Regions from separate parts of the Chitinophaga sp. CC14 genome, predicted to be linked through region 1. Evidence: riboswitches for the same ligand, from Rfam matches in the RefSeq annotation. Region 1 holds a riboswitch; the other holds the start of a gene.
What was found. Region 1 has a riboswitch for cobalamin ahead of metE (5-methyltetrahydropteroyltriglutamate--homocysteine S-methyltransferase). Riboswitches for the same ligand answer to the same signal wherever they lie in the genome.

Region 1 (11,278 bases):
CAGCTTCTACGGCGATCAGATCGTTTATATTCCCCGTCATAGCGGCTCGCTCATACTCGGCGCCGACTATAAACAATGGGAAGCCAACTACAGCTTCATCTATACCGGGGAAAGATACAACAGCAAGGAAAATAAGTTAAAGAACTACGTGGAACCCTGGTATACCAGCGATCTTTCACTGGGTAAACAATTCAATTATAAACATACCCGGTTCCATGTAACGGCGCAGGTGAATAACCTCGCCAACCAGTTCTATGAAGTGGTGATCAGCTACCCCATGCCGGGAAGGAATTACCGCTTCATCTTAACCGTGAATATTTAATAAACATGATGAAACAATTAAGGAATGCAGTATGGGTGGCCGCCCTGGCAGCACTGGCCATCACCGGATGCCGGAAAGGAGAAAGGATTGTTCCGCCCGAAGTAACGCCGGTAGATACGGCCACACCGGGATCTCTGCTCAATGGATTCTATCTCCTGAACGAAGGCAATATGGGCAGTAATAAAGCCTCCCTGGATTATTACGATTATACTACAGGCGTCTACAAAAGTAATATCTATGCTACTGCCAATCCCACTGCGGTAAAGGAACTGGGCGATGTAGGCAATGACATAGAAGCATACGGTACAAAATTGTATGCAGTGATCAACATTTCCAATAAGGTAGAAGTGATGGATGCAGCCAGCACCAAACGGATCAAACAAATCGACATCCTCAACTGCCGCTATATAACTTTCGCCAACGGCAAAGCATATGTTAGTTCTTATGCCGGCCCGGTAGTGGTAGAGCCCAACGCCCCCATCGGTTTTGTGGCAGAAATAGATACGGCTACACTGGAAATTACCCGCAAAGTAATTGTGGGCTATCAACCGGAAGAAATGGCCGTGGTAGGCAATAAGCTGTATGTAGCCAATTCCGGCGGTTACCGCGCACCTGATTATGACCGCACCGTGTCGGTAATAGACCTGAATACTTTTAAAGAGATAAAAAAGATTGATGTGGCTATTAACCTCGACCGTCTCAAGGCCGACAACGATGGCGATATTTATGTGACTTCCCGCGGCGATTATTACAATACACCATCCCGCCTTTTTGTGATAGACACCAAAACAGATGCGGTAAAGAAACAATTTGATATCCCGGTGAGCAACCTGTGCATTTCCGGCGACACCGCTTATGTATACGGCTCTGTTTTCAGTTATAACACCGGTCAATGGACCATCACCTACAACATGGTAAACGTAAAAACAGAAACGGTGTTAAACGCAAATTTCATTACCGATGGTACGGATAAATCCATCCGGATGCCTTACGGCGTAGCGGTAAACCCGGCTACCAAAGAAATTCTTGTAACGGATGCGAAGGACTACGTGTCTTCCGGAACCCTTTACTGCTTTGATAAAGCGGGCAAAAAGAAATGGTCTGTCACCACGGGCGAAATACCTGCACACATTGCATTTGTTTTTGCAACCAAATAATCATAACCAACTAAATCTATACAAATGAAAAGTAAATTTCTACTCGCCGCCACGTTCATCGCTGTTATGGTAAGCAGCTGTTCAAAGGATAAAGACGTAACACCGCCCATAGAAGATCCGGAGCCTACCGGTCCTTTCCTGAACAAGGTGACCAAAGTTTTTGAATACTTCCCCGCACCCGGACAATTTACCAACGAACTGCCCGTATGGAAGCAAGGCGATTCTGCCAAACAAATGGCTGATTACGCACTGGCTGCTTTGGGAAAGGAAAACATGATTTCCCTCGGCGGGTTCGGTGGCTATGTAGTAATGGGCTTTGACCATACCATTAAAAATGTACCCGGCGAATATTCTTTCATCGTATTAGGCAATGCTTTCAACCAGTTTGCAGAACCCGGCGTTATCTCTGTTTCTGTAGACGCCAATAAAAACGGTTTACCCGATGATGAATGGTATGAAATTGCCGGTTCGGAATACAACAGTTCCAAAACGGTAAAGAACTACCAGATCACTTACTATAAACCTAACGAAGCAAAAGACAGGGTTACTAATCCGGATGATCCGTATACCAGCGATACAGAGTATATCCGCTGGAAAGACAACCAGGGGCATACCGGTTACCTCTCAAAAAATGTATTTCATGATCAGTCATATTACCCGCAGTGGAAAGGCGACAGCATCACTTTTACCGGTACTAAACTGACAGATCTCAACATCAAAAATACTTCCAGCGATCCGTTCTCTCCTTACTATGTGTCGCCCGCTTTCTCCTGGGGTTATGCAGATAACCACGCGAATGATGATAGTGATGCGAAAATAAAACTGGACTGGGCAGTAGATAAAACCGGTAAACCGGTGAAACTCACCGGGATCAACTTTATAAAAGTACATACGGCTATCCGTGCAGAAGCAGGATGGCTAGGAGAAATTTCCACAGAAGTACTGGGCGTAAAAGATCTTAACCTCGAATAAATATCCGTGAATAATCTAAAAGAAGGGGGCGTTTGTTTACAAGCGCCCCCTCTTTCTTTTTTGACTACTTCACGCTTACCGGTAGCTTATCCTCTCCAATGGCCACCAGGCTAAAAGTGCCGGTGATGGCCTTTTCCCGTGAATAGGAATACATTTCTTCAATGTATATTTCTACCAGCACTTTAACACTGGTATTGCCTACTTCGGTTATTTTTCCGATCAGTTCCACAATGGTACCCGCCGGAATGGGCCGGTTAAAATCTATTTTCCCGGAAGATACCGTCACCATTTTTTTACGCGCAAAACGGGTAGCCGTAATAAACGCCACTTCATCCATGAGCGACATGGCCGTGCCGCCGAACAACGTATCGTAATGGTTGGTAGTACTGGGAAATACGGCTTTAAAGATCCGGGTTTCCGAATGAAGAATTTTTTCTTCTATAGTCATGTTTGTACTGTTTTTCTTTTTTATAAAGATGCTTTTTCGCGCATCACTTCCGCTGCCCGGACCATATTCGACAATGCCACTTTTGTTTCCGGCCATTTACGGGTTTTCAAACCGCAATCAGGGTTTACCCACAGGTTCCTTGCTGGCAGCGTAACAGCGGCTTTCTCCAGCAGTGAAATCATTTCTTCCGCAGACGGCTGGCGGGGAGAATGGATGTCGTATACGCCGGGTCCTATCTCGTTAGGATATTTAAACCCGGCAAAGGCATCCAGTAACTCCATCTGCGAGCGGGAAGTTTCGATGGTAATCACATCGGCATCCATTGCGGCAATATGCTCAATGATATCGTTGAATTCACTGTAACACATGTGCGTATGAATCTGCGTTTCATCCTTTACGCCGCTGGCGGAAATACGGAACGCCTGTACCGCCCATTCCAGGTAGGCTGCGCGGTTTTCTTTACGCAAAGGTAAGCCTTCCCGGATAGCCGGTTCATCTATCTGGATCACTTTAATGCCTGCCTGTTCCAACGCCACTACTTCATCACGGATCGCCCATGCAATCTGGTTGGCGGTGGTGGAACGCGGTTGGTCGTCTCTTACAAAAGACCATTGCAAAATGGTAACAGGCCCGGTGAGCATGCCTTTCATCAGCTTATCGGTATGCGCCTGTGCAAAGCTGCTCCAGCGCACGGTCATGTTTGCCGGGCGACTTACATCTCCAAAAATAACCGGTGGTTTTACACAACGGCTGCCGTAACTCTGTACCCAGCCATTTTTTGTAAACAGGAATCCCTGCAGTTGTTCCCCGAAATATTCCACCATATCATTCCGCTCAAACTCGCCATGCACCAGTACATCCAGGCCAATTTCTTCCTGCCAGCGGATCACTTCTATGGTGGCTTTTTCAATGGCGGCTTCATATTGTTCGGTAGTCAGCTCTCCTTTTTTCAGACGCGCCCTTAACTGCCGGATGTCATCCGTTTGTGGGAACGACCCGATAGTGGTAGTAGGAAACAGCGGGAGTCCAAACTGTTGCTGCTGGATGTTTTGACGTACCGGGAACGTGCTGTTCCTGCGTGCATCTGCGGCGGTAAATGCCGCTACCCGGTCTTTCACCTCCTTGCGGTGAATGAGTGGCGACGTGGCCCTGTTATGAATAGCCGCTTTGTTGGTATCCAGCAATGCAGTGTTGCCGTTCACGATATCACGCAGGTCTTTCAGCTCCTGCAATTTCTGTTTGGCAAAGGCCATCCAGTTTTTAATTTCGGGAGAAAGGGCTGTTTCGTTATCAAGGTCGCACGGCACATGCAGCAATGAGCAGGAAGGCGCAATGGCAATACGGTCTTTTCCCAACACGCTTACTGCCTTTTGTATCTGCTGTAAAGATCGTGTATAATCATTCTTCCAGATATTCCTGCCATCCACTACGCCCAGCGAGAGGTGTAAAGAAGTATTGGCAATGGCTGTTTCCAGGATATCATCCAGTTGCAACGGGCAACGCACGAGGTCGAGATGCAAGGTTTGCACCGGCAATGCCAGCGCTACCGGCAGGTTCTTTCCATAGCATTCAAAATAAGAAGCCAGGAGAATATGCAGTTGCGGGAAGGCCGCGTGAATTTGCGCGTAGGTATCGATAAATACCTGCAGGGCCGCTTCATCCAGGTCCAGCGACAGGCAGGGCTCATCGAGCTGCACTACTTCAGCGCCGGCTTTGGTGAGCTGCGACAACACTTCCAGGTATACCGGCAGCAGTTTATCAATCAGTGATAAACGGTTGAAGCCAGCCGTTTTCTCTTTTCCGAGTAACAGGAAAGATACAGGACCGAGGATCACCGGCTTGGCAGCATAGTTTTCTTTTTTTGCTTCGAGGAACTGGTCAGTTACTTTGCGGGAGAAGAAATGAAATGTTTGGTCGGCTGTAAATTCAGGAACGATATAGTGATAGTTGGTATCAAACCATTTCGTCATTTCCATTGCGGTGATATCATCGCCATCGCGCTGGTAGCCACGCGCCATGGCAAAAAGCAGGTCTGTTTCCCCGATCTTTTTTTCCTGTAAGGTGCGGTAACGCTGTGGTACTGCGCCTACCATCAGGGCAGTGTCCAGCACCTGGTCGTAGAAGGAAAAATCATTGCAGGGAATCCAGTCGATCCCTTTCTGTTGCTGCAATGCCCAGTTTTGTAAACGGATATTACGGGCGGTTGCCTGTAATTCATCGAGGGTAATTTTGCCTGTCCAGTAGCTTTCGCAGGCTTTTTTCAATTCACGCTGGCTACCTATCCTCGGATAGCCTAAGTTGTGGATAATCATTACTGATTGTTTAAAAGGTGATACATGACGTTCACGCTCTTTTATATAGTACAGCAATGTTTTTGAGAAGATATATACGGAAGGAGAAGGCATGGTATACATACAGGAACAAGCGCATGATGTAATCATGCATACGCCTGTTCTTAGTAATTACCGATACCGAAACCTGACACGCTTCAATCCCCGAAAGCATTGTCAAAGTGAAATAAAGGCAGGTCTCCTGGCTTGCTCCGCTGGTAAACGCCTTCCCATTCCTGTCAGGAACAGTGGCATATTATTTACCAGTTGCAGCATTACGCTGCCGGAAGCTTACAGTTGCGGGACAGCCTGTGATTTACACACAGTTCCCTTTTAATCCCGCTTTTCAGCGGGAACCATTATTTGCTTCGATTAGTAATACATAAAGAACCGGGGGCGAAGATAGTAAATCCCCGCAACTATCAAATCCGTTTCGTTTTCTTACAATTTCCTCCCTGGCGGAAAGCCGAGTTTTACATCATAAAAACAAACAGCTATGAAACAGGCAAATATTCTGATTACCGGCGCTACCGGACACATTGGTACTACGCTGGCCAAACATTTATCTGCACAGGGCGTTCCGTTCCGGGCAATGGTGCGGACAACAGACCATCTCGCAAACACGATCGCCGCCTTACCCGGCGCTGAAATAGTAACCGGCGATTTTAACGATGCGAACAGCTTAGCCCTTGCACTGAAAGGTATAGAGCGCGCTTTCCTGCTCACCAATTCATCTGAAGAAGCCGGGAAACTGCAAAGCAATTTTGTAAGCGTTGCTGTTAAAAGCGGGTTGCCACATATCGTAAAGCTTTCCCAGCTGCATGCAGCTGCGCAATCGCCCGTACGTTTTTTACGGTACCATGCTGCGGTAGAAGAAGAGATCCGTTTATCCGGTATGGCCTACACTTTCCTGCGGCCCAATTTATTTATGCAGGGGCTACTGGGCTTCCGCGAAACAATTGCCACGCAAAATAAATTCTTTGCCACCGCCGGCAATGCTTCCATCAGCCTGGTAGACACCCGCGACATAGCCGCCGTTGCGGCAGCCGCCCTCACCTCCAGCGGGCATGAAGGCAAAACCTACGATATCACCGGGCCACAACCGCTCACCCATGCAGCGCTGGCCGAAAGCCTGTCGCATGCATTGGGACGCACCATCCGCTACATTAATGTTACCGATGCCGAACTGCTACCCGCCCTTTTGCACGCAGGATTCCCCGCCTGGCAGGCGGAGGGGCTTATTGAAGACTATGCCCATTACGCCCGTGGCGAAGCGGCGGCTGTTTCCACAGCGGTAATGGACGTAACGGGGAAGCCAGCGCGGAGCTTCTCCTCCTTTGCTGCGGAGTATGCACCGGCGTTTTCTTAGACCGCCTTCGGCGATGGGGAAATTGTCTTGGAACAGGATTGGGCTGATTATACTGATTAACTTGATTTTATTTTTTTGGATTTATAAAGGATTAAGGGAGATATAATGGATTTATCCGCTTATATCTCCCTTAATCCTTTATAAATCCAAATGATCAAATCCCTAAATCAGCATAATCAGGTTAATCCTGAAAAAGACAACATCCGCGACGATCCCTAAATTTTTGCAGAAATTTTCCGCCAATTGCTTACTTTAGTTATCAAATAGAGCATCCAGTGAGCAATGAAGAAGCGGTTCTGCTGCAACGACTACAGCAAGGGGATACTGAAGCGTATATCACCTTATATGACCAGTATTACCCTTCACTTTACACGTATATTCTCCACTTCATCAATATCCCGGAACTGGCCGAAGATGCACTGCAGGAAGTGTTTATAAAGATCTGGGAGATTAGGGAGCGGATCAACCCTGAATTATCATTCAGCGGTTATCTGTACCGTATTACCCGGAATCATGTATTTAAGCTGATGAAGAAGATCAGCGCCGACGCCGCCCTCCGTTTACAGGTAATGCAGGAACTACAGCAGCAAACGGAAGATGCGGATACCGCCTTATTATGGAAACAATACGAATCTTTACTCCATAAAGCCATTGCACAATTGCCCCCTCAGCGGCAAAAGGTGTTCAGGCTATGCCGCGAAGAAAGCAAAAGCTATGAAGAAGTAGCCGTAGAACTGGGCATCTCCCGTAATACGGTAAAAGAACATATGGTGCTGGCCATGAAAAGCATTAAATTTTTCTTCTATACCAATACCGATGGTATTCTCCCCCTGTTACTGGTTTCAGGGATCCTCCTCGACCCCTCCAAATAATTTTTTTTCTCCCAACCCACCCTACCTTCTTTTTTTGGGATAGTATATATATGCCCACCGAAAGGAACAATGAATATTACCGGTTATTGCTGCAACGCTGGCAACAACGGACTTGTAGTCCGCAGGAAGCCCTTGAGCTGATGGACTATCTGCGGGACGACGCTTCCGGCCGTGTGCTGCTGGACGAAATGCAGGCGGCATTCCGGCAGGTAAAGCCCGATAGCAGCGCCAACTCCCGCGAGCCCGGCGACCGGGTCAGGAAAGAGCTGTTACAGCATATCCAGGGCACTCCCGTAATAGCCATGCCTCCCACCCGGAGGAATATTGGTCCGTTTAAACTTGCCGCCGCAGCAGCCGTGATCATTGGGCTCGCCATCCCGGTTGTCTATTTTCTCCGGCAGCCAGCCACCCCGGTGGCCACGGTAGCAAAAAAAACGACGCCGGCGGCAGCAGCGCCTGGTCAGCATAAAGCGGTACTCACCCTGGCCAACGGGGAAAAAATAGTGCTGGACAGCGCCGGGATCCAGCAGCTGGCGCAGCAGGGCAACAGCGCTATCCACAACCAGGGCGGACAACTGGTATATGTAAAAACAAAGGGCGCCAGCAGCGCTCCCATCTATAATACACTAACTACCGCGGCAGGCGAAACCTATCCGCTGGTATTGGCCGATGGCAGCAGGATATGGCTGAACGCCGCCTCTTCGATCCGCTTCCCGGCCACTTTTGCAGGCGATGAACGCCGCATTGAACTAACCGGCGAAGCCTATTTTGAAATTGCGCATGATGCGCACCGCCCTTTCCGCATCCAGGTAAACCAGATGACCGTGGATGTACTGGGCACCAATTTCAATATCAACTCGTACGCCGACGAAGCTACTATCAATACCACCCTGTTGCAGGGTGCAGTGAAAATAAACAGTAAAAAGGGCAGCATACAACTGGCGCCGGGCGAACAATCGCAGGTGAGCCCTAACGGAAATGTAAAAAGAGTAACCGGTGTAAATACCGCAGAAATAATAGCCTGGAAAGAAGGATACTTCCAGTTCGAGAGCACAGATCTTACTACTGTATTGCGGCAATTTTCCCATTGGTACGACGTGGAGATTGTATACGAAGGACACATGAAGCCCAGGAAATTTTTTGGGATGATCAGCCGCCGCAGCAGCCTGGTGAATGTTTTAAAAATGTTGAATGCCAACGATGTTAATTATCGTTTAGAAGGAAAAAAACTGATTGTACAGGGCGATTAATGCCTACAGGTGAACAATTATATCAACCAGCATGACGGAGCTGTCATGGTAACAGGGATTTATTAAAACAGATAGCACAACCAAACCATTCTCTCAATCAAAACTCAGCACAAGTATGCAATTACGTACTATTGCCAGTTCCCGGTGTAAGCACAACCGGCGTCCAACCAAACATCTAAAGGTCAGTCAGTTCCTGGCCCTGCTATGTTTCGCCACCACGGCACAGGTGAGCGTAGCCAGCAGCCAAAACCAGGTAGTAAGCCTGTCGATGAAAAATGCTACCGCCAAAGAGGTTTTCCGGGAAATCAATAAACAAACCGGCCTCAATATCCTGGCAGATGAAGCCTTGCTGGAAAAAAGCGGCAGGGCCAATATCACGGTAAGCAATATGCCTGTAAATGATGCGTTGAATCTTTTCATGCGTAATCAGCCCCTCACATACAGTATTGAAGGTGGCGCTATCATTGTAAAAACAAAACCGGCCATACAGCCGGCTACTACGCCACCGCCGCCAATTGAAGTACATGGCGTGGTTACCACCGACAAAGGCCAGCCTTTACCCGGTGCCACTGTGACCGTAAAAGGCACCAAACTCGGTACGGTTACCGGCACCGACGGCAGCTTTAAGATCAATGCCAATCCCGGTGAAACACTGGAAATTTCTATGGTGGGCTTTAAAGCCTGGTCCGTAAAGTTTGATGGTAAAACCACCAACTTTAAAGTGACGCTTTCTGAAGAAGTATCTAACCTCACAGACGTAGTGGTTGTGGGTTATGGTACTACCAAAAAGAAAGACCTGACGGGTTCTATCAGCTCCATCTCCAGCGACCAGATGAACCTCGGCGGTGTAACCAGCAACGCTGCACAGGCCATCCAGGGCCGCGCCGCAGGGGTACAGGTGAGCCAGTCGAACGCTGCGCCGGGCGGACAAACCATTGTGCGCATCCGCGGCGGCAACTCCATCAAATCCACCAACGAACCATTATACGTGGTAGATGGCTTCCCTTCCGAAACCGGAAAGGACATCAACCCGAATGATATCGACGATATACAGATCCTGAAAGATGCGTCTTCCACCGCCATCTACGGCGCCCGCGGCGCCAACGGCGTAGTGATGATCACCACCAAAAGAGGTAAAAGCGGCAGGGCAGCCATTCAGTATGATGGCTACTACGGTACGCAAAGGATCATCAAAGAATACGATAAAATGAATGGCCTGGAAAATATGCAGGTCACCAATGCCAAAGCCATTGAAAAAGGACAACCTGCATTCTATACCGCTGCCGACCTGGCCAGCGGCCGGGATAACGACTGGTTTAAATTAACTACCCGGCCCGGAATGGTGCAAAGCCATAACCTCAGCGTAAGCGGCGGTACGGCGGAAGACAGGGTAGCCTTATCAGGCAGCTACTTCAAACAGGACGGTGCATTAAAAAATACTTCTTTTGAAAGGTATTCTGTAAGACTCAATTACGATAAACAATTCGCAGCACGGTTTAAAACAGGAGCCAGCGTATACGCCTCACACGCTTATACCAATTTCAAAACCTATGATGGTAACATCGTTCCCTCCAACGTAATGTATGGCGTACTCACCGCTTCACCGGCTATCCCCGTGTATAATGAAGATGGCTCCTATGCCCGTTTCAAAGGAAGGGATAACCCGCTGGCATGGTTAATGGCGCCTACCAACGACCGGTTTGAAAACAAGGTGAATATTAACGTATATGCGGACTACCAGATCATGGACGGCCTTAACTTCCGCGTGAACGGTGGTAGCGAGTATACCACTACCAAAGAAGGCACCTATCTGCCACGCGACCTGGTAGACGGCGAAAAAGTACAGGGTAAAGCCAGCTTAAATGACCTGGCCGTTACGCGTAACCTGGTGGAAGCCTACTTCACTTACCGGAAAGTGTTTAACACCATTCACTCCCTCAACGTAGTAGCAGGGGTATCTTACCAGTCTGATAAGTACCAGAAACATTATTCGCTGGTACAGAAATTCAGTACAGACGCATTTCTCTACCACAACCTGGAAGCAGGTACAGAGCGGTTATCCAGCACCAGCAGCACTATTCCCGCGAAGATGGCTTCTGCCTACGGAAGGCTCAACTATTCCCTGAAAGATAAATACCTCGCTACTGTTACCGTGCGCCGGGATGGCTCTTCGAAGTTTGGCGGCAACAAACGTTTTGGTATTTTCCCATCAGGCTCCCTGGCCTGGAGAGCAGGTGAAGAAGAATTTATCAAAGACCTGAATATTTTTTCCAACCTGAAAGTAAGAGGTGGTTACGGTGTTACCGGTAACGACAGGATCGGTGATTATATTTATATGTCGCTGTTTGGCCCTACCAATGTGTCGCTTGGAGAAGGCAGCAACAGTTATGGCGGTACGGTTATCACCCGTTTGCCTAATGAAAACCTGCAATGGGAAAGCACCGCGCAACTGGACGTGGGAATAGACATGGGCTTTTTCAACAACCGCGTTTCCGCTACCATCGATTACTACCGGAAAAAAACCAACAGGCTGATCTTTGATATGCCTATCGGCGACT
Region 2 (11,278 bases), 180 kb from region 1:
CCTGTTTGAGCAACTGGTAAAATTTGATATACCGGTAGAAGGATTACATACGGAAACCGGTCCCGGTGTATATGAAGCAGCCATTAAGTATGGTACGGTTTTACAGGCGGCGGACCAGGCCATACTCTTTAAAACCGCGGTAAAAGAGATTGCATACAAACATGGCGTAATGGCTACCTTCATGGCTAAGATCCATGAAAGTTTGCCAGGCTGCAGCGGGCATGTACACCAGAGCCTCTGGGATGCCGGCAGTAAACAGAATTTATTTTACGACGAACACGACGAACATAAAATGAGTGCCGTCATGAAAAATTACATTGCCGGTCAGCTGCATTGTTTACCTTTTATATTACCTATGATAGCGCCCACTATCAACAGCTATAAACGGCTGGTAGAAGGCGCCTGGGCCCCTACTACGCTCACCTGGGGCATAGATAACAGAACGGTGGCATTACGGGCTTTACCGGGCGATAAAAAGGCCACCCGCCTGGAAACAAGGGTGGTGGGTTCGGATACCAATCCCTACCTCGCACTGGCCGCCTGTTTGGCTGCCGGGTTGTACGGCGTGAAAAATAAAATGGTCCTGGAGAAAAAATTAACCACCGGTAATGGGTACAAAGACACCTCGAATGGTGTATTACCACAGAACCTTCATGTAGCCACCCAACAAATGAAGGAATCGGCCCTCGCAAAAGAACTCTTTGGCGAATCTTTTGTGGAACACTTTACGTTAACCAGGGAATGGGAGTGGCGGCAATATGCCAAAGCAGTGACCGATTGGGAACTTAAAAGATATTTTGAAATCATCTAAGCATCAGCATATGGCATTTCAGTATAATTTTCCTACCACCATCCGTTTTGGCGCAGGCGTAATCGGCGAGCTGCCGGCCTATTTACAGAAAAACGGATTATCACGGCCTATGATCGTTACCGATCCAACGATAGCAGGATTATCATTTTTTAAATCGATCGTGAATGACCTGCAGGCGCATCATATTTCCGTGGAAGTATTCAGCGATATCCACAAGAACCCGGTGAAGAGCGATGTGTATAAAGGCACTGATCTCTGGGATCATACGCAACGCGACAGTATCATCGGTATTGGCGGGGGCGCCGCACTGGATGTGGCACGCGCCATTGTGCTGCGGGTAAATCACCGCGAAGATCTTTTTAAATACGACGACCTCATAGGCGGCGATATTTATGTGACCAATGAAGTACCTCATTTTATTACCGTACCTACTACCGCCGGCACCGGCAGCGAAGTAGGCAGAAGCGCCATCATTGCCGACGATGAAACCCATCAGAAGAAAATACTGTTCTCGCCCAAACTGATGGCGAAGATTGTATTTGCGGACCCGGCCCTCACAATGGACCTGCCTCCGTTTATCACCGCCGCCACCGGCATGGACGCTTTAACCCACAACATGGAAGCATTCCTGGCAAAGAATCCGCATCCCTTATGCGATGGCATTGCCCTGGAAGGTATCTATCTCATTAAAAACTCACTGGAAAAAGCCACCAACAAACCGGACATTGAAAGCAGGAGCAATATGCTCATGGCTTCTATGATGGGCGCCATCGCTTTTCAGAAAGGACTGGGTGTAGTGCATTCCCTTGCGCATCCCCTCTCCTCCCTGCTGGATACGCATCACGGCCTCGCCAATGCGGTAAATATTCCTTACGGCATGCAATTCAATATTGCGGGCTTTGAAGAAAAGTTCCGCCGCATCGCCAGAACCCTGGAGTTAAAAGAAGAAACCGGCGAGGCAGTGGTACAATATCTTTTTGATCTTAATTCAAAAATAAACATCCCGCATCATCTCCGCGATATCGGCGTTACGGATGCACACGTGGAAACACTGGCAGACCTGGCCCTTGCCGATTTTGCCCATCCCAACAACCCGAAACCGGTTACCCGGGAAGATTTCAAACAGTTGTACCTAAACGCGCTATAGACCATGAAGAAAAAGATAGGGATCAGCTACACAGAAGCCAGCTTTACCAATTATGAAAACTGGTTTACACCCGAAGATCTCGGTGATGACCTCGAAGTGGTGATCCTTTCCTTTCTGCGTAATAACGTGGAAGATATTTATACCTGCGATGGCCTGGTGCTTACCGGTGGCGTGGATGTAATTCCTTCCCTGTACGGCGGCGCTGAAAACTATCCGCATCAGCCGCATGAATTTTTGCCTGAAAGGGATGCCTTTGAAAAACGCATCTATGAGTATTCCCAACAGCAACAGCTGCCTGTATTGGGCATCTGCCGCGGGTTACAATACATCAATATTCTCGAAGGCGGAAAAGTATATGAAGACATCGGCGAAGCCGCCAACAAAATTCATAAAAAAGATACCAGCGATAAAATACATGGAGTAAACATCCGGAAAGATTCATTGCTGTACGCCGTTACCGGCCAGGAAAAAGGACAGGTGAACAGTGCGCATCACCAGGGCATCCATCCGGCTAAGCTGGGGAATAATATTATGGTGAGCGCCACTTCCGATACCAGCGATGAAATGATTGAGGGTATTGAATTCAAAGATAAAACCGGTAAAGGATTTATGCTTTGCGTGCAATGGCATCCGGAAAGAATGCCGGAGAAAGAAAGCAACCCGCTCTCCCAACAAATCAAAACACAATTTCTTCAAGCAGTTAGAAACCATACGAAATGAGAATCTTTAATCCTGCCACCGCACAAACCCTCGCCGTTCTCAGAGAAGATTCACTGGCAAGAGTAGTTGAGAAAACCGCACTACTCCGGCTGGCATTCGCCCACTGGTCGGCCAAACCACTGGCAGAGCGTATCAAAGTGATTGCCCGGTTCAACCAGCAGCTGGAAAAGAGAGTAGAGAAACTGGCGGGCATACTTACTTCCGAATCAGGAAAACCATTGCAGCAATCACGCAATGAAATCAACGGCGCCGTAGCCCGGATCAACTGGATGCTGGAAAATGCAGAGAAGTACTTGTCGGACGAATGGGTAACCAATACGGATACACTAAAAGAAAAAATCTCTTACGAACCACTGGGGGTTATCTGCAATATCTCTGCCTGGAACTATCCCTACCTGGTAGGTGTAAACGTTTTTATTCCTGCGCTGCTGGCCGGTAACACCGTATTGTATAAACCCTCGGAATACGCTACCCTCACGGGTATGGAAATAGAGAAACTTTTCTATTACGCCGGTCTTGAACAAAATGCTTTCAAAATAGCCATTGGTGGAAAAGCCACCGGCGAAAACCTGATGGACCTGCGCGTGGATGGTTATTTCTTTACCGGCTCCTATAAAACCGGTAAATACATCTATGAAAAAGTAGCGTCCCGGATGTTGCCCTGTCAACTTGAACTTGGCGGAAAAGATCCGCTTTATGTAACAGACGATATCGAAGATATTGCAGCAGTAGCCGCAGCTACCGCCGATGGCGCCTTTTATAACAACGGCCAGAGCTGCTGTGCCGTAGAACGCATCTACGTACACGAAAAAGTATACGACGAATATGTAGCCGAATTTGTAAAGGCAGTTAAATCCTGGAAACTGGGATTACCCACAGATGACGGCGTATACTTTGGCGCCATCACCAGGAAAGAACAACTAAAAGTACTCGAAAACCAGGTGCTGGAAGCGCGTGCAAAAGGCGCCACCCTGAAACTTGGCGGCCATATCATTGTACATGAAGGCAACTTCTTTGAGCCCACCATCCTCACAGATGTGGATCACAACATGAAAATTATGCAGGAAGAAAGCTTTGGTCCGGTGATAGGCATCATGAAAGTAAGCAGTGATAAAGAAGCCATCGAACTGATGAACGATACGGAGTACGGGCTCACTGCTTCGGTATACTCTTCCAACGGGGAACGTGCGCAGGAAATTCTTTCACAGGTAAATGCAGGCACCGGCTACTGGAATTGCTGCGACCGGGTTACAGCAGGACTACCGTGGGCAGGCAGAAAGCATTCAGGTTTTGGCGCAACGTTATCGCACCAGGGATTGAGGGCGTTTACGAAAACAAAGGCGTGGCAGATGAAAGGATAAGTTTTATATACGTGCTTTTTACGAAAGCGTGATGCAATGTTGAATTGTATCACGCTTTTTTTATTGGGGCCACAAAGGGGCCAACATACGGGCCACAAAGGAGCCATCCATCCATTGCCCACACCCTCCTCCACTTCATTTTGGCATTTATACCTAATTACCGTAGGTTTGCCTCCGCATTTGGTTCCGCCCCGCGGCGGATTAAAAGGGAATCCGGTGTAAAACCGGAGCTATCCCCGTAGCTGTAATCCTGCATTTATCGTCAGATAAATTGTTTTTCCGGATGAACTCCATACCACTGTCTGCCTGTCCGGCAGATGGGAAGGTCCCGGAAAAGCAGGTAAGCCAGAAGACCTGCCTTTTGTAATTGATCATTCAACGCTTTCGGGTGAAATGCCATGAATGTAGGCCTGCCAGCCATTTATGCGCTGTTATTTTTTTCGTTTAGCCTTAGGCGTGATGCCGGAGGATAACCGGTATTATGATCATTTTTCCGGGGTTTTTACCCCGGAGAAAAGTGCGTTGTATTTTCTTAACAAAACAATAAATATGAAAAAACAGTTATTATCCTTTCTGTCTGCAGCATTAGTGCTGTTTGTTGCTTCCTGTCAAAAAGATGATGCCTTACAACCCCTCGAACGCCAACGCACCAACGAAGCGGGTACCGGCGGCGTTACGGCATCATTAATCGCCGGTAAATACGGCAATGGATTCTTTATCGCTAACGAAGGATGGTTTGGTCATGGTACCGGCGATCTGCATTTCTATTCCTACAGCGGCGACAGTCTTGTCCCCAACATTTACCATGCAGAAAACCCCACAGGCGCATTGGGCGGCCCTTCCAATACCCTGCAGTATGCCACTGTATTCAACGGCAAAATGTATATCGTTGTAAAAGCCGGCGGACCACTGGTAGTAACAGATGCAGGCAGCCTGGCTGAAACCGGCCGTATCACTACCCTGCCAGGTAATGATGGTCATGCCTTTATTGGTGTGGATGCCACCCGTGGACTGCTGAGTGCAAGCGATGGCGTATATCCCATTACGTTACCTTCCCTTGCAGTAGGCGCTAAAGTAACTGGTGTAGCCGGTTACACCGGTGATATGTTAAAAGCCGGCAGCTATATTTTTGTGTTGTCCCAAACAGATGGTATCGTTGCTCTAAACAGCACCACGTACGCTGTAGTAAAAAAATTCGGCGCAGCCAACCTGGCCTTTGCTGCCGGTAAAGATGGCGGCGTATATGCCACCAACTCCGATTCCCTGATCCGCATAGACCCCGCTACACTGGTGCGCACTGCCGTGAAACTGCCTTTCACAGTACCATCTCCGTGGGGAGCATGGCGCCACGCGGCGATCACTGCCTCTACAACAGAGAATGCTGTTTACATTGTGCGTAACAACGGTTTTGCCGGTGGTACCCAATTGTACCGCTATATCATTGGCAACACCGCATCGCTTGCATCTCCTTTTATCACACTGCCTTCAGGCCAATATTTCTATGGCGCCGGTGCTGCGTATAACAAGGATAAAAATGAACTGGTAATGACTACATTGAATGGCTCTTTCACCGGAGATGTGAACAGGGTCCTGATGTATGACGCTACTACCGCTACACTGAAAAAAACACTCACTTACAACGGATGGTATTTCCCGGCCATGCCTGTGTTTCATGAGTAGAGGATGAAATAAAGAGAGGGTGCCTCAAATTTACTTTTAAGACACCCTCTCTTTTATTTTTGAAATCAGGAGTCGTTGATAAGACCAGGGTAATTGTGCCACAGGTTGTGGCACAAATTCAAATTCTTGAAGTAGAAATGAACGAGGTAAGTGAATAAAAAAGTATTAACTACCTGATAACATTTCGGTATATAAGAATGATAAACACTATGTTGGATTAAGAATATACCTTACCCTCTTTCTAAAAATCCAGCGGCAATACCATATTCATTACAATAGGTTCCAGCTTCTCAAGCGATTTCCGCAAATCGGCTTCCATCTTTTCTTTCTCCGTGAGCCGGAACAAAGATTGCCGTATAAAATTTTTAGGAAGATAATAATCTATCGTCAACCGGCTTCTCTGGTCTGTTATCTTTTCAACCGTATAGTAGAAAGCGTTATGCCGCTTCTCATCTGTTTCACTGAACAACGCCTTTTGTTCGGGATCGTACGAGAAGCTGCTGGTGTACATGATCACCTCTTTACCGTTATCCATCACATGGCGGTGACGACTACCTATACCAGGCAGAAAATGTTCTACCTCATCTATTGCGCTCACACCTGTTTGCCACAGGTGCCTGAACTCAAAATGCACCACAGTATAAATAAGCGTTTTGATATCCGTGTCAAACTCCTTCGACACTGAAATCATTTTTGTTTTGTCCTTAAGCTCTATCTGTGGATCAGGATCAGGCGGCAACCCATTGCGCAGTTCACTTAAATGAGTATAATGGAAAGGAATAGCGCCTGTTTCTGTTTGTTTGGTGCTGGCATCCCATGTCATCCATTGCGCCAGTCCTTCCGGTGGTTCATCACGCAACAGGTTGTCTGTTACCAGCCAGTATTCATGTTGTTCAATATCATTTTTCAGCAGCTGGTGCGCTACAATCACATCTTTCCCTATCAGCTTACTGAAATTTTTCACCTGGTAGGTGGTGAACTCGCCATAGTGGGTAATTACCTTCAGGGTGAGGTCAATAGCGGATACACATGCTTTGCACTGGCAAATTTTACGGTGGTTGTAGTTGACCAGGTACCGGTGAAATTCGCAGAACATTTTTTCCACCTGCTTATACAGTACTTCCAGTTCCGGCGGGGATCCAAACTTATAGAACAGGATGGCGTCACCTTCAACTTCAGACACTTCCAGGCCCGACTGATTAGCGTTTATCAGCAGTTCCAATAATTGCTGGATAATATGGCGGCTGTGCTCAATCTCTATTTCATTCACAAAACGGGTAAAGCCACTTATATCCGGAATAAAAAGCAGCCCTTTGTTTTCCATTTTTTTTATTAAAGTTAATAATAAAAATGGCACATGACCGCTCTTCCTTTATTTCTTTTCCAACCGGAAGATCATGGCGTCTGCCGCATCTGCAGTTATATGGATCTTCCCTTTCTCCGTAGATGTTTTACCGGAGAATAATTCTTTGCAGAGATATTCCCCGCTGCCGAGTCCAAGCTTCCTAAAATCAGCTTCAAAGGTAGTGGGGCGCTTGTTATAGTTCACCACGGCCAGGTAGGTAAACCGGCCGCTGTTGTGAACAAACAGGCTGGACGGCGTATCACCGGTATGATGATCCACCGGAACAAAACCATTTGGCAACTGTGCCGCTTCCAGCACATCGTGGTTTTGCAGCAGTTGCTGCGCTACGCCGGAAGCGCTGCTGTACGCGGAGTAGTCGTCGCCGGTAATAACGGTGCCGGTAACGATGGCAGAGGCAAGACGGGCCCTGTTTTCACCGGGAGCGGCGCCTGCAAACACTACGTGATCTGCATCGGTAAAACCGTACACTTTATTTTGCCACCATCCCAAACTGGTGGCGTTGAGGGTATAGGCTGTTTCGTCAATATTTTTGAAAGCATCGCAGGCAATACGGCGCATATGCACATACCTGCCGGTGGCCATACCGGGCGAAATGGCGGCGTATACCAGCATCTTGCCATCCAGCTGATCTACGAGGAATTCCATGCCCTTCCTGAATGCCTGCATGCCTGTATGCACGGACGGATCATAATACGCATCTGCTTCTATGGCTGCATGCCCGATAAAGTCAATCTTAATCATTTCAAAGCCGGTTTCCTTGAACCTTTTAATGAGATAGGCGATGCGCTCGCGGGTAGCAGGATGGGTGGGGTCCATCGCGCGGGCGCCGTCAAAATCGTGGTATTGCCCGTTTACTTTTGTCCAGGTTTCTTCATAATTGTAGTGGCTTCCTTCTACCACGCGGGAGGATTTGGACCAGTCTACAAACGGCGCCCAGTAAATGCCGGGCTTACATCCCCGTTGTTTGCAATACACCACAAATTCTTTCAGCTGGCTGAAATCGCCTGTCATGCCGCCTTTGGTCATGTTATCCCAATAGGAGTCGAGGTCAATGTAAATGCTGCCGTCTTTACCACGGAATGTTTTACAGGAGTCTGCAAAAAAATCGACAACCTGTTTGGCTTTAGCCAGGTTCAATTTCGTTTGCATGCTTCCCCAGCTGTTCCAGCCCAGCGGCTTTGCCCCGGTCCATTCAAAAATATACCGGGGTTCGGCGAGGCTGTTAGCGCTGCCATATTGCTCCATGCCTTTGCGCCAGTTGACGGCGGGCAGCACCAGGATCTTCGGGGAGCTGCACAGGGTATCGCCCTGCGTAACGATGCCGTGGGGTATTTTATCGCGGGTAACAAGACTGTCAGTCCACCCGGCCACCACAGAAATGCGTGAATTTTCCACCTTTACCCCTGTTTTCCAGTTGCTGTGTTCTACTGAGCCGAGTATGAGCCCGGCGTTGGTGATACTGTCGTACAACGCGGTTACTTCTGAACTGGTGAATGCCGGGCCTTGCTGGTCCGCTACGCGGTACCTGATCCAGGCATCATTGTCAAAGGGCACCACTACCCCGCTGGTATACATCGCGGCTTCTCCTGTTAAAGGGCTCATCGCCCTGGAGCGCGCGCCTTTTCCCTGCAGGGTTACAGCCGTATAAAAACCATCTTTCCCTTTATACACATAAAATACCTGCTGTTTTTTCATGCCGTTACCGGCAGAAGTAATCACATACCGGGTACCTTCTCCCATCCGGTCTTTTATACGTGCACTGGCAAAAGTACGGGTAGCAGTGAGGGTATCAGGCCGGTGGGCATCTTCATAAAAAGCAAATGCATTCCGGATCACTTCTTCCTTTCCGCTCCAAACAGAGTAAGTGCCTTTGCGTAAATCGTAGGCGATATAATTGTTTTTCCCGAAAGGAATATGTTTCACATGAGTGGCCTGTTGTGCGTGTAACGGCGTTAACAGGCAAAGCATTCCCGTAACAGATAAAAAGTATCTGCACCAGATCAGAGCGTTATTCATTTTGCAAGTCCTAGTGGTGAAAAGATCATAAATAGCAACACCATTAATATCAATAAGGCAGCGCTGTACCAGTGCCGGTTTTTCCAGGGCTCCACGGATACTACCGGGATTACTGCCGGCTGATAAGGTACTGCCATTGGTTTTATTTTGCCGATGATCAGCATCAGCACCGCCGTTACCACAAAGGTGATCGCCAGCAGATGCAGGTAATGGATACCGGTATCAAATACCCATTGCAGTAATACGTTTACGGCCAGGAAAAATACCAGTCCCGCTTTGGCCGCCACCGGCGGAACGTGCCGGGTGGCCATGCCCACCACCATGATGGTAAAAATGGGAAGACTGAAAAACCCCGCCAGCATCTGGATATAATTATAAAAGCCGCCTTTGAACAACATGATAAACGGCGCAATGATAATACCCGACAACAATACCAACACCTGGAAAATACGGGTTCTGCTGATCAGTTCTTTATCCGTTACGCTGCCTTTGCGGGCTATCATGAAAGGCTTATATAAATTCATGGTGAACAACGTACCTACACTGTTCAGCCCCGCATTAAAAGTGCTGAGCGCCGCACCAAAAACAATGGCCGCAATTAAACCGGTGTATACCGGCGGCAACACATCTGCCGCCATCCTGGGAAATACTTCCGCCGTTGCCTGCGGATGAATATACAGGTGTACGGCAATGAGGCCGGGGATATTGAGCATGAGCGGCGACAATAACTTACACAAACACGCCAGTGCAATCCCTTTCTGGCTTTGCTCCAGGTTCACGGAGCCCAGCGCCTGCTGCACAATAAACTGCTCCATACCCCAGTAGTAAATATTCACCAGCAACATACCGGTAAAAATAGTGCTGAAAGGAACCGCATCGTGTGCCGAGCCGATGGCATTTAAGTGATCGGTATGGCTTCCGAGCACAGTCAGCAAACCGGTTTCCGCATCGCCATGCCCCAGGTATTTAAACCCGAAATAAGGCAGCAACAATCCACCGATGATCATACCACCGCCCAGCAATGTGTCGGAGATACTGATCACTTTTAAGCCGCCCAATACATTATAGAAAAAGCCCGTGATACCTATCAGGCAGGCCAGCATCCAGATGGTGGACCAATAGCTGATATGCAGCAGCTCATTCAGGTGAAAGATACCGTTAAAGGCCACTGCGCCGCCATACAATACGGCTGGGATCAGGTTTACAAGATAGCTGAGCAGGAAAATAACGGATACTATTTTCTTGGTGCCGCTATCATACCGTACTTCCAGGAAATCGGGCGTGGTAACGGCCCCGATCCGCAAATAGATGGGCATCAGGAATTCGCCTACCAGCAACATCGCAAATACAGAGGTAACACCCCACGACATAATAGACATGTTATTGATGAAAACAGATTCGTTTTCACCAATAAACTGGTTGGCGCTGATGTTGGTCATGATGAGCGCACCGCCTATTACCAGCCAGTTTAAACTACGGCTGCCAAGAAATACGTCGGCGGCGGTTTTCAACTGGTGCCTTCTTGTAATGTACCACGACAATACCGTCATGAGTACCACGAAAAAAGCAAAGCTTATAATAGTAGAAAGTGGCATTAATAATTACAGTTACAAAGATTTTCTTCTTATCAGCACGGTAGGCAGTACTTCCTGGATCTTCTCCCGGTTCAGTACAAAAACTGCTGCCTTCTCCGCCATCAGTTTAAAGTCCGTGGAATAAGTGGTGATACCATTACAGATAATTTCCTTTACCACATCATCATTGTGAGATAAGATGCCCACATCTTTTCCAAGCGTCATTTTCTTTCCCACACAATCTTTCAGGATGGCCCACAACTCCGTATTATTGATGGTGTAATATACTTTTCCTTTGGCCACCGTGCCGGGTACATATTCCGTTTTAATAACACCGTTGATCTGATGGTCTTTTATAAAACGTTTGAATGCCTTCAGTATTTCTATCGGCGTATCGGTAGACGGCCGGTAATAAAAAATCATTTCATCAAACTGCCTGATGGTATCCGTTAACGCGGTGAATGCCCGGTAGGATGATTCCCCGAACTCCTGCACAATGTAAGAACAATCTGCCTGTAACGGCTCGTACCGGTCAATCATCAGGAACTTATCCATCGGCAGCTCCCGCAGGATCTCCGCCGTTTTGGGATGAGGGATAGGCGC

Region 2: linked by a shared signal. The riboswitch ahead of PV783_RS10205 (DUF5074 domain-containing protein) and the one ahead of metE (5-methyltetrahydropteroyltriglutamate--homocysteine S-methyltransferase) in region 1 are both predicted to bind cobalamin.

Annotation. Positions count from the first base shown of each region.
Region 1 is NZ_JARBFY010000003.1:237,245-248,522, reverse strand. It holds gene PV783_RS10985 (TonB-dependent receptor) at 1-322, shown strand, start outside; gene PV783_RS10980 (YncE family protein) at 328-1,479, shown strand; gene PV783_RS10975 (hypothetical protein) at 1,504-2,451, shown strand; gene PV783_RS10970 (acyl-CoA thioesterase) at 2,516-2,899, opposite strand; gene metE (5-methyltetrahydropteroyltriglutamate--homocysteine S-methyltransferase) at 2,920-5,211, opposite strand; cobalamin riboswitch at 5,404-5,605, opposite strand; gene PV783_RS10960 (SDR family oxidoreductase) at 5,726-6,598, shown strand; gene PV783_RS10955 (RNA polymerase sigma factor) at 6,874-7,470, shown strand; gene PV783_RS10950 (FecR domain-containing protein) at 7,521-8,720, shown strand; gene PV783_RS10945 (TonB-dependent receptor) at 8,836-11,278, shown strand, end outside.
Region 2 is NZ_JARBFY010000003.1:60,202-71,479, reverse strand. It holds gene PV783_RS10225 (glutamine synthetase family protein) at 1-811, shown strand, start outside; gene PV783_RS10220 (iron-containing alcohol dehydrogenase) at 822-1,958, shown strand; gene PV783_RS10215 (gamma-glutamyl-gamma-aminobutyrate hydrolase family protein) at 1,962-2,678, shown strand; gene PV783_RS10210 (aldehyde dehydrogenase family protein) at 2,675-4,039, shown strand; cobalamin riboswitch at 4,204-4,416, shown strand; gene PV783_RS10205 (DUF5074 domain-containing protein) at 4,589-5,719, shown strand; gene PV783_RS10200 (DUF2652 domain-containing protein) at 5,961-7,043, opposite strand; gene PV783_RS10195 (hypothetical protein) at 7,092-9,101, opposite strand; gene PV783_RS10190 (solute:sodium symporter family transporter) at 9,098-10,696, opposite strand; gene PV783_RS10185 (GntR family transcriptional regulator) at 10,709-11,278, opposite strand, start outside.